Regions from separate parts of the Alkalimarinus alittae genome, predicted to be linked through region 2. Evidence: predicted binding sites of a transcription regulator. Region 2 holds the regulator's gene; the other holds the start of a gene.
The links. The regulator sigma-54, encoded in region 2, starts transcription at its own class of promoters, with help from an activator protein. The targets are predictions, from matches to a motif close to GTTGGCACGNNNNTNGNNT.
Positions count from the first base shown of each region.

Region 1: the regulator sigma-54 is predicted to act here: its motif matches at 6,584-6,602, upstream of NKI27_RS03345 (EF-hand domain-containing protein).

Region 1 is NZ_CP100390.1:758,639-766,213, reverse strand. It holds gene NKI27_RS03375 (NAD(P)/FAD-dependent oxidoreductase) at 1-744, shown strand, start outside; gene NKI27_RS03370 (YbgA family protein) at 748-1,737, shown strand; gene NKI27_RS03365 (AsmA family protein) at 1,899-2,666, shown strand; gene NKI27_RS03360 (sigma 54-interacting transcriptional regulator) at 2,741-4,072, opposite strand; gene NKI27_RS03355 (hypothetical protein) at 4,069-4,635, opposite strand; gene NKI27_RS03350 (sensor histidine kinase) at 4,643-6,223, opposite strand; gene NKI27_RS03345 (EF-hand domain-containing protein) at 6,671-6,988, shown strand; gene NKI27_RS03340 (GAF domain-containing sensor histidine kinase) at 7,187-7,575, opposite strand, start outside.
Region 2 is NZ_CP100390.1:3,129,832-3,137,406, forward strand. It holds gene lptB (LPS export ABC transporter ATP-binding protein) at 1-498, shown strand, start outside; gene NKI27_RS14220 (RNA polymerase factor sigma-54) at 686-2,212, shown strand; gene hpf (ribosome hibernation promoting factor) at 2,473-2,781, shown strand; gene ptsN (PTS IIA-like nitrogen regulatory protein PtsN) at 2,815-3,279, shown strand; gene rapZ (RNase adapter RapZ) at 3,382-4,260, shown strand; gene NKI27_RS14240 (HPr family phosphocarrier protein) at 4,280-4,549, shown strand; gene mgtE (magnesium transporter) at 4,764-6,125, shown strand; gene yjgA (ribosome biogenesis factor YjgA) at 6,161-6,694, shown strand; gene NKI27_RS14255 (carbon-nitrogen hydrolase family protein) at 6,713-7,564, opposite strand; gene NKI27_RS14260 (YhdP family protein) at 7,564-7,575, opposite strand, start outside.

The sequences.
Region 1 (7,575 bases), 1.9 Mb from region 2:
CACCGACACCTTGCGGCAGGCGTAGACTGTTTAACCCAGCGTCATGTGCATAAATTAAGCCGTGTTAACAATTATTGGCAGCTACTCGACCAACAAGGCCAGCTCATCGTTGAGGCTAAGGCTGTTATTGTGACCGCACCGGCTGAGCAAACATATAACTTAGTTGCGCTTCACGATTTAATGAGCAAAGGCCATCAACCAGGGCAGCATGACCTGATTAACAACCCTGTACTCAGTGCGGCTGAAGCAAGCCTACCTCAATATATTTGTGCCGTTACATTCGACCAACCGCAAACGCAATTATTAGATCTCTATTGCGGCGAGCATCCGGTATTTTCAAAAGCGATTAGAGCCAATAGTAAATTTAATCACTCTAACTCAATGGACCATCAAACACCTGAGGTATGGATACTCCACAGTACTCACTCGTGGGCTCAACAACAGCAACATAAAGATGCGCAAAGCGTAGCGGAGGACATGGCAAGACTGTTTTGCCAGCATTTTAATACAAGCCAAGCTAAGGTGATTACTAGCCATTATTGGCGGCTAGCGAATCATGACCATAAAGCCATCAAGCGCAGCTTTGAGGGCCACAAACCTGAAAACCAGCCTTTTATATGGAACAACACCCTAAAACTTGGTTGTTGTGCCGATTGGTTAGCGGGTGGTGGTGTGGCCGGAGCACTGAGCAGCAGTCAACATTTATGTAACCACATTACTTCACAGCTCACGCAAGAGGTATAACAAATGAACACTCAATCTATTATTGCAACAGACCAACCATCGTCTAATGGAAACATTAATATTGGGCTTAGTGCCTGTCTTGCAGGTCAAGAGGTGCGTTTTAACGGCGGGCATACTCAGTCACGATTATGTCTTAATGTGTTGAGCCAGCATTTCAATTATAAAACCTTTTGCCCTGAAGTGGCCGCAGGGTTTAGTACACCCAGACCCGCTATGAGACTTACAGGTAACCCCGAACGCCCTAAGTTGTCATTTAGCAATGATGACACCGTCGATTTAACAGACCAACTGACCCGCGGTTTTAAAGATAAGTTGTCGCAGTTTGAAGCGCTAGATGGCTATATTTTAATGAAAAAGTCACCAAGTTGTGGCTTAGAGAGAATAAAGGTTTACCAAGAAAATGGTCATCCTCATGAAACAAGAGTAAAAGGGCTTTTTGCCGAAGCGCTACAAAAACGCTACCCATTAATGCCCATTGAAGAAGAAGGCCGTCTGCACGATGCCAAGCTATATGAAAACTTTGTGTTAAGAGTGTATGCCTATCATGATTTTCGTACTGAAATATTAGCCGCGCCTAGTGTGGGTAAGCTCATCACCTTTCATAGCCGATATAAGTACATGCTAATGGCACATAACCAAAGTGCTTATAAACAATTAGGGCGACTACTAGGCACGGCTAAGAAAGAACAGATTCAGCTGTTGGTTGACCAGTATTTTGCGTTATTTATGACGGCCTTGTCTGAGCCTGCGAGCACGAAGAATCATACGAATACGTTACTTCATATATTAGGTTACTTACGAAAGTCGATTCCTTCTCAGGCCAGACAAAGCATTGCAGATGTGATCCTTAAATATAACCAAGGGGTGCTGCCTTTGATTACGCCGTTAACCTTATTGAAGCATTATCTCGATCAATACGGATCAGAATATATTCAAAACCAACGGTATCTAGCGCCCTACCCTGAGTCATTAGGGTTGGCTAATCAGCTATAACCTTCCCTTGATTCCGGTCGTGCCTCCCTTCATCACGGCTACATGCGATTCGACCTTGTAGCCGTGATGGAGTGAAACGGAATCAAGGAAATGGCGACACGTGACTTTAAACGTTAATTAATTTATAACATGTCATCTTTTTAAACTTTCAAGGACTCATCATGAAAAAACTACTCGCCATATTTCTATTAGTAATCGTCGCGCTAGGCGGCGCAGCCTATTACTACTTAGGTTCCCTTAACTCGATCGTTAAAGAGCAAGTTGAAAAACATGGCTCTAGTGCGTTACAAACAACCGTTAAGGTGGGTGGTGTTAATATTAAGCTGCTAGATGGTCTGGGCGAAATCACGGGGTTTTCTATCGCCAACCCTAAAGGTTTCAGCTCTGCGACGGCGATTGGGTTTGATACGGTTAGACTCGATATTGGCACTGAAAATATTACTGAAATGCCGATCGTTATTGAAGAGATCTTAATTGACTCCGTAACAACACTTTACGAGCTGGACGCTCAAGGCAAAGGTAATTTGAACGTATTACTTGACCAGATAAAAGCCCAGAGCACTCATACAAAATCTGAATCTAAAGCGTCTGCTGATGAGTCTTCAAGCACATCTGATATTCGCATCGTCGTTAAAAAGCTAGTGGTTAAAGATACACAGCTTGCATTAGACCTAACGGCACTAGGACAAAAAAGATACGATGAAACCCTGCCCACCTTCAGTATTGCTAATATCGGCGGCAGCGAAGGTTTACCACCTGAGCAATTAGGGCAAGCGATGGGTCAACAAATTTTAGATCGTATTGTTAAGCAGGCTAAAGCCAAGCAAAAAGATAAGCTCATGGGTCAAGCTAAAGAGAAGCTATTAGAAAAACTGGACAGTAAAGACGGCGAGAAGTTAAAGGGCTTACTGAATAAATTTGGTAGTTAACCCGCACAAGGCAACACCAAGGGCTCTCGATTGAGGGCCCTTTTTTTGTCCAGTCTATTCTGCGGTGTTCTATTTTACCCTTTATGATTCGGTTTAAACTGAGTCGCTTCTATGCCATATTTTGCGAGCAGTTTATAAAAATCAGTACGGTTACGCTGTGCAATTTTGGCGGCATTTGCAACGTGGCCTTCTGTCATAGTCATGAGTTTATTCAAATAATTTCGTTCAAACTCAGCTCGTGCATCACTAAACGATGGCAAATAGTCGGATTGATGTTCTAGCGCTTGAGCCACTAACGAGACGGGTATAATCGGCGTTGTCGCCAAGGCGAGTGTTTGCTCAACGACATTAATGAGCTGTCGAATATTACCCGGCCAAGGGGCTGCAATCAGCATTTGCATCGACTCTGGTGAGTAACCTTTAATTTTTACGTTCTTTTTACGGTCGAGCAGATAGCGTACTAAGGCAGGTATATCTTCTGCACGTTCTGCCAGTGAGGGGATTTTCAGTTTGACTACTTTCAGACGATAGTAAAGATCTTCTCTAAACCGCTGATGCTCCATAGCCTCTTCGAGGTTAAAGTGGGTTGCAGAGAGTATTCTTACATCAACCGGTATCGAACGAACACTACCGACGGGGCGTACTTCTCTGTCTTGCAGTGCTCTGAGCAGCTTTACCTGCAAAGTGGTTGGCATATCGCCTATCTCATCAAGAAACAGCGTACCCCCATCTGCAGCCAAGAATAGACCTGTGTGCTCGCTAATCGCACCGGTGAATGCGCCTTTTACGTGGCCAAACAGTTCAGATTCCAATAAGTGCTCAGGCAATGCGCCGCAGTTTAGGGCGATAAACGGCTTGTTATGTCGAGGGCTAGCCTTATGAATGGCTCGAGCTAATAGTTCTTTACCGGTTCCACTGGGGCCCGTAATTAATACACTTACGTCACTTTGAGCCACTTGGTGCGCTTGCCCTAGCAGCGTCTCCATCGCCTCATTATTCGTTACGATCTCTGAGCGCCAATCTTCATTTATTTGTGACGTTTGCTGCAAAGCCTCTCGAATGGATGATAGAAACTCATCCCGATTAATCGGCTTGGTAATAAAGCTAAACACCCCTTGCTGGGTGGCCGTCACGGCCTCAGGAATAGACCCATGAGCCGTCATAATAATAACCTGCAACCCTGGCTGTAGTTGCTGAATTTTGCCAAACAACGCTAAGCCATCAATACCTTCCATTCTCAGGTCGGTTATCACCAAATCTACACGCTTTTTGGCAATCCATTGCAGCGCCGATTCACCGCTATCAACACAATCCACTTGATAGTTTTCGGTTTCAAGGCGCATCGATAAGAGCCTTAACAGACTGACGTCATCGTCCACTAATAGTATTTGAGGGACTCGTTTCATCGTAATACCTCAGGCTCAACATTGTTTGCTCGCGTCTTCATTCGGTGCTCTATATTAGTAAGCGCTTCTATTTTTTTATCTAGCTCTGCATTTTCCGCTTTTTGTGCCTCGATCGCTTTGTTTTGCTCGTTAATTTGGCGTTGCAATAGCACCACTTCTGACTTTTGTTTTTGCAGCATTTGATTAAGTTTGAGTATATAGTCGACGAGTTCATTGGTTTCGCAGCCACTCACCTCTTCTTGGTTTAACGGCAACTGATTTATGATTAAATCTTCGGCCTCTCTTAAGTCTCGATAACTGGCTTCGCTGTGTGTTAGCAGCATGGCCCGTAACAACACCTGCTGAGTGTCTTCTGGCGTTTCAACAACATTAAGTGCTTCCGCCCGTTTTTCAGGCGATAAAAGGAATGCACTTATCCAGTCATCTGAGTCTAAGTCTAGTTCACAAACAGCCTGAGTACGCTCAAACACCGTTGGCGTCGTTAGGCCTGTCACCTGTTGATAGGTACTGCAGGCGGTTAAGCCCAATACCATCAAACCAATATAAACCACGTTAAATCTCATGAATTAGTTACCTTTTATCTTGAGAGACTTTGTTTGCGAGATATGTTTCATCCGCGTTAGTCGCCACATAGCTGCTATCGGCATCATAAGGGCTATCCACTTCATAGGAGCTTTCCATCTGATAGGTGCAGTCTTTTGATACCAACGGCACCTGCAATTGAAAACAAACCTCTGCCTGAGGATGCTCGACTAACTGTAATGTACCGCCATGCATAAGCGCATACTCTTTTGCTACCGACAACCCTATACCAGACCCTTTAATCGTGCCTGATCTAGGCTGACGCCCCTGCTCAAAAGGCAGAAATATACGCGCTTGATCTTCTTCAGGTATGGCAATGCCATGGTTTGCGATTTGTAATATTAAGTCTTGCTCAGTGGCCCACCAGCTAAGCCACATTCTGGAAGGGGGTAAGCTGTAGTAAGTGGCGTTGGATATCAGATTACCTAATAACGTACGCAGCTTTACTTTATCGGCAGATACCATCAGTTCATGGCCATCTAAGCAGTAATGAAGATCTGCACGCTGAATATCCAAACGGTGTTCGCGAAGCACTTCATCGACGAGTTTTCGCAAATCAAACTGGCTCACAAGAATACTTCGCTGATGCTTCAAACCATTAAAATCTAATAAGTTCTCGATAATCCGTTGGAGTTGAAGCCCTTTGTCTTGCAATATCATTACGATCTCTCGCTGAGAGTCAGTTAAAGGGCCCAATATCTCCTCTTCCATAAGGTCAGCCCCTTCACGAAGACTGGCAAGCGGCGTTTTTAATTCGTGAGACATCTGCCTGATAAAGCGTAGCTTTTGTTCTTCAAGTGCTTGCAATCTTGATTGCAGCCACTGTAGTTTTTCGCCTAGGTTATTTAACTCTCGAGGCCCATAAACATCGAACTTTTTCGGTTCCTGACCCGAACCTAATTGTTGGATAATCTCTTCTAACCGCTGTATTGGACGTATGATCAAAAACGTAAACAGTATGCTCATAGCAATACTCAGAGGGACTAAACTCACCCCCTGCCAAAGCAAGGTTGATTTTACTGAGGCCGCATCAGTCGCCAACTGCTCTGATTGTTGCTGAATAAGTTGCTGTGTTTCTTGTACTAACTGCTGGGTATGTTTGGTCAGCAATTCAAAGTCTAACAGTGCCACTCCGTAAACGTCTGAATCATAAGGCGCTTCGCTTAATGTAGCGATTAGCTCATTCGCGCTGCTGGCCAGCGTTTTACAGAGTACCTGTAGCTTTTTAGCGTTTTGTTCTTTGCAGATTCCTTCGAGATCGGCCTTAAACCGTGACTCTGTTACCTGAAAGATCCCCTTTAGCTTGGGATCACCTAATACTTGGTACTGCCTTGCAGAGTGCTCCATATCGAGCACGGTACCGGGTAGGCTTTGGCTACTTTTGGCCAAAGAAACAATTTCAAGTGTTGCCAACCGCCCTTTCATAGACACATCTTCAAGTGCCTGCATCGCTTGTATCAATAGCGCAGCCAACGGCGTCAGTACCAAAACAAACGAAATGACGACCAATTGTAATAACGAACGTGGACGAAATAGCATGACAGGTTTCTGCATATATAGCTGAGTCATAGTGAGTTAGTATCCAGCCGAAACACCGTTATTGTAACTTTTGTCATCCTCGCGAAGGCGGGGATCTAGCGTTTTGGTGTAGCGTCAAGTCATCGATTCTTGCCTTCGCAGGACTGACAGTCGCTTCTGGATGGATACTCGTTAGTTTAAAGCGTGTTAATGCCGTCACCTAGCTATTAAGACAGTTTCTTGCCGAAAAATATACTGTCGCAATATCAAGACACGTAACTTATTGTTTTATAATAACTAACAACCCAGTCAGAACAAAAGCGTCGCGAATTTGCGACAACAAACAAAGAATATCGCCCATCAAAACAGTCACAAAATCACTAACATACTGAATAATAACAACTAATTATAGTTGGCACCTATTTCGCTATATATATCCACAATGAGTTGAGGTTTCTCAAACTCTTGGACGTTGTAACTATATTATGGAGAAAGATTATGGATATTCGTATAGCCGCTACTGCATTAGTTCTCGCATTTAGCACGGGCGCCGTTGCTGAAAATATGGCAAAAGAAGCGTTACCACAGGCATCTCAAATTGAAGAAGAGTTTTCTGTTCTTGATACAGATAACAACGGAAAGCTAACTCAGGAAGAAGTCAGCATCAGCCCAGAGCTTGCTAGTGCGTTTGTAGAGTTAGACGCAGACAGCAATGGCGATATTGATATGAGCGAGTATGTGCAATTTCAAAGCCCAGCAACTGCAGCAGGTGTTCCAACACCTCCTTCAGAAGTAAAAGCAACACCTGCACAGTAATACCGACTGAGTCATATCGACTTAGCCATATCAATTTAGTACCAGCGTTACCCCGTTAAGCTGTCGCTAGCAGCTTAACGACAGTTCTATTCTTTTTAGCACCCTTTTTCACTGCCTTGGCGATTTCCCCTTACAAGGCAGTTTTTTATTTCTCTTCAAGTACCCTCTTTAATTAGAAACAGTTAAACCAAAGTAACGTTAAGCTAAAGGAAAGTTAAAGGCGATCGTAAAGTGAGTCGGCGTTTGGTGCTTCGTCATAGTAACCCCATGCGCATTTAGCACTTCATTGACGATATCTAAGCCAAACCCCACAGAACCATAAACACTTTGAGACTCTAGGCTTTCGTTCTCTCCGTTTTTAACCACATTATTGGTGATTTTTATTTCGCAGCCTCCGTTTTCTTCTTCGGCACTCAATAAAATATAGCTATTTTCGGGCGAATACTTAACCGCGTTGATTAGCAAATTGGTTAACGTTTGATGCATTCGATTGGCATCACATTCGACCTTTAAAGATGCATCACAGCTATATTTTACGGCGACATTTGAATCTAAGATAAAGTGAGAAACTGAATTTACCGCTTCTT
Region 2 (7,575 bases):
CGAAAAGGCATCGGCTACCTACCTCAAGAAGCATCCGTCTTTAGAAAGCTAAGTGTAAAAGATAACCTAATGGCGATACTTGAGACGCGAAAAGATCTGTCAAAAGCAGAGCGCATAGAAAAAATGGAAACACTTCTGCAAGAGTTTCATATTACCCACATCAAAGATAGCTTAGGCATGAGTTTGTCAGGGGGTGAGCGACGTAGGGTAGAAATCGCACGAGCACTCGCTACGGAGCCTCACTTTATACTGCTCGATGAACCATTTGCAGGTGTTGATCCAATTTCAGTCAGCGATATTAAGCAAATTGTCACACACCTGAAAGAAAAAGGCATCGGCGTCTTAATAACCGACCATAACGTCAGGGAAACCCTTGATATTTGTGAGAAAGCGTATATCGTGAGCGATGGACATATTATTGCTTCAGGAACAGCTGAAGACGTTTTATCAAACCAGCAGGTTAAAGATGTATACCTAGGGGATGAATTTAAATTGTGACCCTTTATCTCGGCAATCACTACTAATTTTTAGATCTCCTTACTAGAATGTTATTAATAGTAAATAATAAAACAACGCACTCAGAAGTGGTTTACACTAAAACGTATACAGTCTATTTGAGTGACGTAATAATAGGGAGACCTTGTTCATTGATGTTTTTGTATAAGGCGGAAAATAATACATGGTCATGAAAGCATCACTTCAGCTAAAGCTTGGCCAACAGCTGACGATGACCCCTCAACTGCAACAGGCAATACGCCTACTGCAGCTTTCTACTCTAGACCTTCAACAGGAGATTCAAGAAGCCCTTGAGTCAAACCCTATGTTGGAAGTTTCTGATGACGATAGAAACAGCTCAGAAAGCACCGACTCTAACGCCGAATCAGATTCAAATACACAGAGTACTTCAGAAGATTTGACCGCCACTGCAACAGAGACGCCTGCTGAGCAAGGTTCCGAAGATATTATGAACTCGGAGGACTGGTCAGATAGCATACCTAATGACTTGCCCGTCGATACAGCTTGGGACGATATATACCCTAACAACGCGCCTTCGGGTCCTGCGCCAGAAGAAGATAGTGACTTTGAGTCTCGAAACAGCGTAGGCGAATCATTGCAAGACCATCTGCTATGGCAACTTAACCTAACGCCAATGTCTGATGTCGACAAGTTAATAGGCATGTCAATCATTGACTCTATTAACACTGACGGCTACCTCTCCAGTACGCTAGAAGAAATATTATCGGGCTTTACCGAATCGTATCAAGATGAAATAGACGCGCACGAAGTAGAGCTGGATGAAATACAAGCTGTTCTCAAGCGCATACAGCATTTTGACCCGCCCGGGGTTGCCAGTAGAGATCTTCAAGAATGCTTGCTGATACAACTCAATCAACTGCCCAGCGAAACGCCTTGGCTTCCTCAGGCAAAGCTAGTTATTAACCACTACCTTAACTTACTAGGTAATCGAGACTACGCTCAACTCATAAGACGTAGCCGTATTAAAGAATCCGACTTAAAGCTGGTCATAAAACTTATTCAGTCACTCAACCCTCGTCCCGGTGAAGAGATCAGTGGCGACACCCCTGAATATGTTATACCTGATGTGGTCGTTAAAAAAGTCAATGACCGGTGGAAGGTTGAGCTTAACCCTGAGATAGCGCCAAAGATACGCGTCAACTCAGGTTATGCATCTCTCGTTAAGCGTGCAGATAGCAGTGCTGACAACACCTATTTAAAAGATCAGTTGCAAGAAGCCAAGTGGTTTATCAAAAGCTTACAAAGTCGTAATGAGACTCTTCTGAAGGTTTCGAGTAAGATCGTTGAACACCAGCAAGGCTTTTTAGATCACGGTGAAGAAGCGATGAAACCGTTGATTTTGCATGACATTGCTGAAGCGGTTGAAATGCATGAATCGACTATTTCGAGAGTAACAACACAAAAATACATGCATACACCTAGAGGCATATTTGAGCTTAAATACTTCTTTTCTAGTCATGTAAGCACCGCTTCGGGTGGAGAATGCTCATCAACCGCAATTAGAGCGATCATTAAAAAGCTAGTCGCAGCCGAGTCAGCGAAAAAGCCATTAAGTGATAGCAAAATTGCGACTATTCTTGACGAACAAGGCATAAAAGTAGCTAGGCGAACCATTGCAAAATACCGTGAGGCAATGTCAATTCCGCCATCGAATGAACGTAAACGACTCATATAGCAGTCATTAGTGATAAACATTTAAAATTAAACGGTTACGGATCAATAAATTGCCCTATTGATATGCTAAGATCAATTAAACATAACGTTAATTCCTACTGAACGTTTGGCGACTCAATTAAAGCAGTATAAAGAAAGAAAAGTGTTACGAAAAAGTAAAGTGTGAAACGAAAGTAATGAAGTTCTGTTTCTTGTTAACGATTATCGAGTGTTTTGATATAACGTTACAAGGAATATAAATAACGACATCAGGAGCGAAACATGCAATTGAATATTACAGGACACCACGTTGATCTAACTGACTCTTTAAAAGAATACGTCAGCGCCAAACTCGAAAAGCTCGAGCGACACTTCGACCATATTAGCAACGTCCAAGTTACCTTATCTGTTCAAAAACTTCGTCAAATTGCTGAAGCAACGCTTCACCTTAGCGGTGCAGACATTCATGCAACAGCGGAACAAGAAGACATGTACGCAGCCATTGACCAGTTAGTCGACAAGTTAGACCGTCAGATTCTTAAACACAAAGAGAAAAACGTTGACAGACTACATGGTGCGTCAGCTCGTTAGTCCCTTGCCAATAGAAAAGAATAAACATTAATAATGACTGATACGCCAGTTTCAATTCAATCTATCCTGTCTCCCGAGTTGGCTATTTGCGGCCTTCCCGGGAGCAGCAAAAAAAAGGTTCTGGAAGAAATTGCACACAGAATTGCGCAACAACATCCAGACATTAATGAAAACACAATATTTAATAGCCTCATCGGTAGAGAGCGATTAGGCAGCACAGGCATTGGTCAAGGAATTGCCATTCCCCACTGTCGACTAGAAAATTGTCACAAAGTAATAGGGGCTTTACTGACACTGAATGAAAAAGTGCCCTTTGACGCCATTGACAATGAGCCTGTAGACCTACTATTTGTATTAATTGTGCCACAAGAAGCAACCAGTGAGCACTTAGAACTACTTAGCCAACTTGCTGAAAAGTTTAACAACGCAGCCCTATGTCGTGAATTAAGGAGCTGTAAAGATAACGAATCACTCTATAATGCAATTATTCACTCATAACGAAATTATTCAATCACAATAGCGTTTAATGGCCGCCTTCGATGAGTCGTATTCTCAATTGATATCAGCGAAGCGCCCTCCCACACTCATTTAGGTAGCATAATGAAACTTGTTATTGTTAGCGGACGATCAGGGTCAGGGAAAAGCACAGCACTTCATGTTTTAGAAGATCTCGGCTATTACTGCATCGATAACCTGCCGATCGGTCTTTTATTACCTCTAGCAGATGAAGCGCTTGTGAGCGAAGAGTCACGTTTAGAGCGGATTGCTGTTAGCATCGATGCTCGCAACCTTGCCACGGGTATCGACCAGTTTACTGAGACCGCAAAACAGTTCAAAAACCGTCATTTTGACATGGATATTATTTATCTTGACGCAATTAACCAAACGCTTTTAAAACGGTTTGATGCGACACGACGTAAGCACCCTCTCAGCAATGACACCGTATCTCTTAAAGAAGCCATTGAAGCAGAAAAAGAGCTACTGACCCCCATATCATCTGCTGCAGACCTAATTGTTGATACAAGTGATATGACTATGTATCAACTCCGAGACCTTATCAAAGAAAGAGTGGTTGGAAGAACCGGACAAGACATTGCGCTGCAGTTTCAGTCTTTTGGCTTCAAACATGGTGTGCCCATTGATGCAGACTTTGTATTTGATGTGAGGTGTTTGCCTAACCCATACTGGGATCAGTCCCTCAGGGCGTTTACAGGCAGAGATAAGCCGATACATACCTTTCTCGAGCAACACCCAGAAGCTGGCGAAATGCTAGGCGATATAACCTCTTTCTTAAAAAAATGGCTTCCTCAATTCGCAAACTCTAATAGAAGTTATTTAACAATCGCTATCGGTTGTACAGGCGGACAACACCGTTCTGTTTATATTTGTGAAAAGCTAGGAGAAACATTTAAAGAGCTGCAATCCAATGTTCAGGTGCGTCACAAAGAATTACCCTCCCCCCCTGAAGACCGTCATTAACAAACGCTTAGAAACGATTATGATTAAAGAAACCGTCCCAATTATCAACAAACTTGGTTTGCACGCAAGAGCTGCAGCCAAACTTGTTAGTACTGCAACACGCTTTGAAAGCAGTATAAAAGTTGCTCGAAACGAAAAAGAAGTGGACGGTAAAAGTATAATGTCAGTCATGATGCTTGCAGCCAGTTGCGGCACAGATATTGAACTTATTATTGAAGGGTCAGATGAAAACGAAGCACTTGATGCACTAAAAGTACTGATTGCTGACCGTTTTGGAGAAGGGGAATAACCCCTTCTTTTCAACACATAACCCCGCCCTCAACACCAACCTAATGCATAAAGTCTTATTTTAAGCATTTGTTTTTTATCTCTCTTTGAGCATTCTTCTTTTTACAATTTAGCGCTTACGTTATACTTACCGTTATTACATGCGTTTTCACCACGCCTGATCCGTAACATCTAGCCAAATAGAAATTGCCATCACTCTAAATCCAGGTTTACGAATGGATAAAACACTAGAACAAACAAAGCGCCACAAAAAAATACGCAGTTTAAATGATGCGCTAGACAGTGGCGCACTTGACCAAGCCGCTCGTATTTTGAACCGTGGTCTTAGTCCGAGTGATATCGCACACCTTTTAGAGTCCGCGCCACCAAAAGAGCGTTCTGTTCTCTGGGAGCTGATTGATAAAGATTTAGAGGGTGAAATTTTACAGTACCTGACCGATGAGGTACGTAACGACTTCTTGAGCAAGTTAAATCCTCAAGAACTGATCACTATTACCGAAGATTTTGAGACAGATGATCTCGCCGACGTACTTCAGCAACTTCCTGAAAAAATTATTCAGGAAGTGTTGGATTCGATGGATTCACAAGACCGGCACCGCTTAGAAGAAGTACTTTCCTATGCGGAAGATACTGCCGGCGGCCTGATGAACACTGATACCATCACGATCAGGCCAGATATAACAATTGACGTAGTACTTCGCTACCTAAGGCGTCACCGCTCATTACCTGAAATGACCGATAAGTTAATTGTGGTTAACCGAAAAGATGAATTTATCGGCACTCTACCTATCACAACAATGTTGGTTTCAAGCCCGTCCTCGACAGTGCGAGAAGTCATGAATACAGATGCGGTGACTATTTCTGTCTATACCTCTGAGACTGAAGTAGCCAACTTATTCGAACGAAGAGACTTAGTTTCAGCCCCCGTATTAAGTTCAGAAGGTCGGCTACTCGGCCGTATCACCATCGATGATGTCGTCGATGTGATTCGTGATGACGCGGATCACTCATTAATGAGTATGGCCGGTCTGGATGAAGAAGACGATACGTTTACGCCTGTGTTTAAAACGGCCAAACGACGAGCAGTATGGCTAGGTATAAATCTTATTACCGCCTTTATTGCATCCTCAGTTATTGGGATGTTTGAGGCAACAATCGAAAAAGTTGTAGCACTCGCCGTGTTAATGCCGATCGTCGCAAGTATGGGCGGAATAGCTGGAAGCCAGGCTTTAACGCTTGTTATCAGAAGCATGGCATTAGGCCATATTAGCCGTAATAACATTGGCTGGTTATTAAACCGAGAATTTATTGTTGGCGTGCTAAATGGTTTAGTATGGGCACTTGTTGTGGCTGCTGCAGCCATTGTTTGGTTTAACGACCTTATGATTGGTGCTATTATTGCGGCTGCACTGTTAATCAACCTGATCGTTGCGGCAGTAGCAGGGACAATGCTCCCTGTAATATTGCGCGCTAGAAATATTGATCCTGCCCTTGCAGGAGGTGTTATTCTCACCACTATTACAGATGTTGTTGGATTCCTATCGTTTTTAGGACTCGCCACGATTATCTATGCTTGATTGACCCTTTAAGAGCGCCCGCAGGAAAAAGCCAGATGACCGATTTTGAACTACCTGAAGAGTTTGATGAAGAAAATATCATTAGCAAAACATCAATCAAACGCGAAATGCATGAGCTTCAGGCTCTTGGGAAGCGCTTAACTGAGCTCAAGCGTAACCAACTCGAAAAAGTCCCTGTGAGCGAAACGCTTAAAAAAGCGATTGAAGAATCTGCTCGCATTACCCAGCGTGAAGCGACAAGAAGGCATATGCAATACATTGGCAAGCTTATGCGCGGCGAAGACGCAGAAGCGATTCAAAACGCTGTCGATCTATTTGATGCGAGCAGCAAAGCGTTTGCTCAGGCACTTCACTCACTTGAGCGCTGGAGAGACCGTCTAATCGAAGGGAGCAATGATTGCCTAACTGAATATTTCGAAGAGCACCCTAATGCCGATATTCAGCACCTGAGACAACTTGTTCGAAATGCGAAAAAAGACGTCAAGAATGAAAAAAATACAGGCGCAGCTAAAAAACTGTTCAAGTACTTAAGAATGATTGACGATATGGACAATGAAGTCGACGCTTAGGTTTTATAGCAAGCGCAATTAGATTCGTCGATGTGATGATATTGGCATAGCAGCCCTTAACTCTGAAAGCGACGTTAAGTCAATATCAGCACTAATAACACCTTCCCCCGCTTTAGCCATTGCAACGACTTCTCCCCAAGGGTTTATAATCATCGAGTGCCCCCAAGTCTTACGCCCTTTAGAGTGAGCGCCCGTTTGATTTGCAGCTATAACGTAGCACTGGCTTTCAATCGCTCTGGCTCTTAATAAAACCTCCCAATGGGCTTCACCGGTTTTATACGTAAATGCCGCTGGAACTGTTATGATTTGAGCGCCTTGTTTAGCAAGCCGTGTATATAGTTCAGGGAATCTTAAATCATAACAAATAGATAACCCGAGCGTCCCCATAGGGCTATTTGCAACAACAACCTCTGTCCCTGCTTCAAACTGAGCAGACTCGCAATATGAACCGTGTTGATCCCCTACATCTACATCAAATAAATGTACTTTGTCATACCGAGAGACCTCTTTCCCTTGGTCATCATAAACCCAACAGGCAGATCTTACCCGACCATCAATCAGTACACCATCTGGTCTGACTGAGCAAGGTATAGAGCCTGCTACAATCCAAACCTTTAACCTTGCAGATAGCGAAGCGATAAACCGCCTAACATCACCTAAACCGGTCGCTTGCTGCCGCCCTAACTCAAGGGATGCACTGCCATCAAACAGTGAGAAGTTCTCAGGCAAGAGTACCAACGCTGCCTGGTGGTGATCGACTGCTTCGACCACTAACCGCTCAACAGTTTCTAAATTATGTTGTTTATTATCTCCACTCGTCATTTGGATGGCTGCCACACGGTAGGGCGACCTAGAGATCACATCATTCATCACTCGGCTCT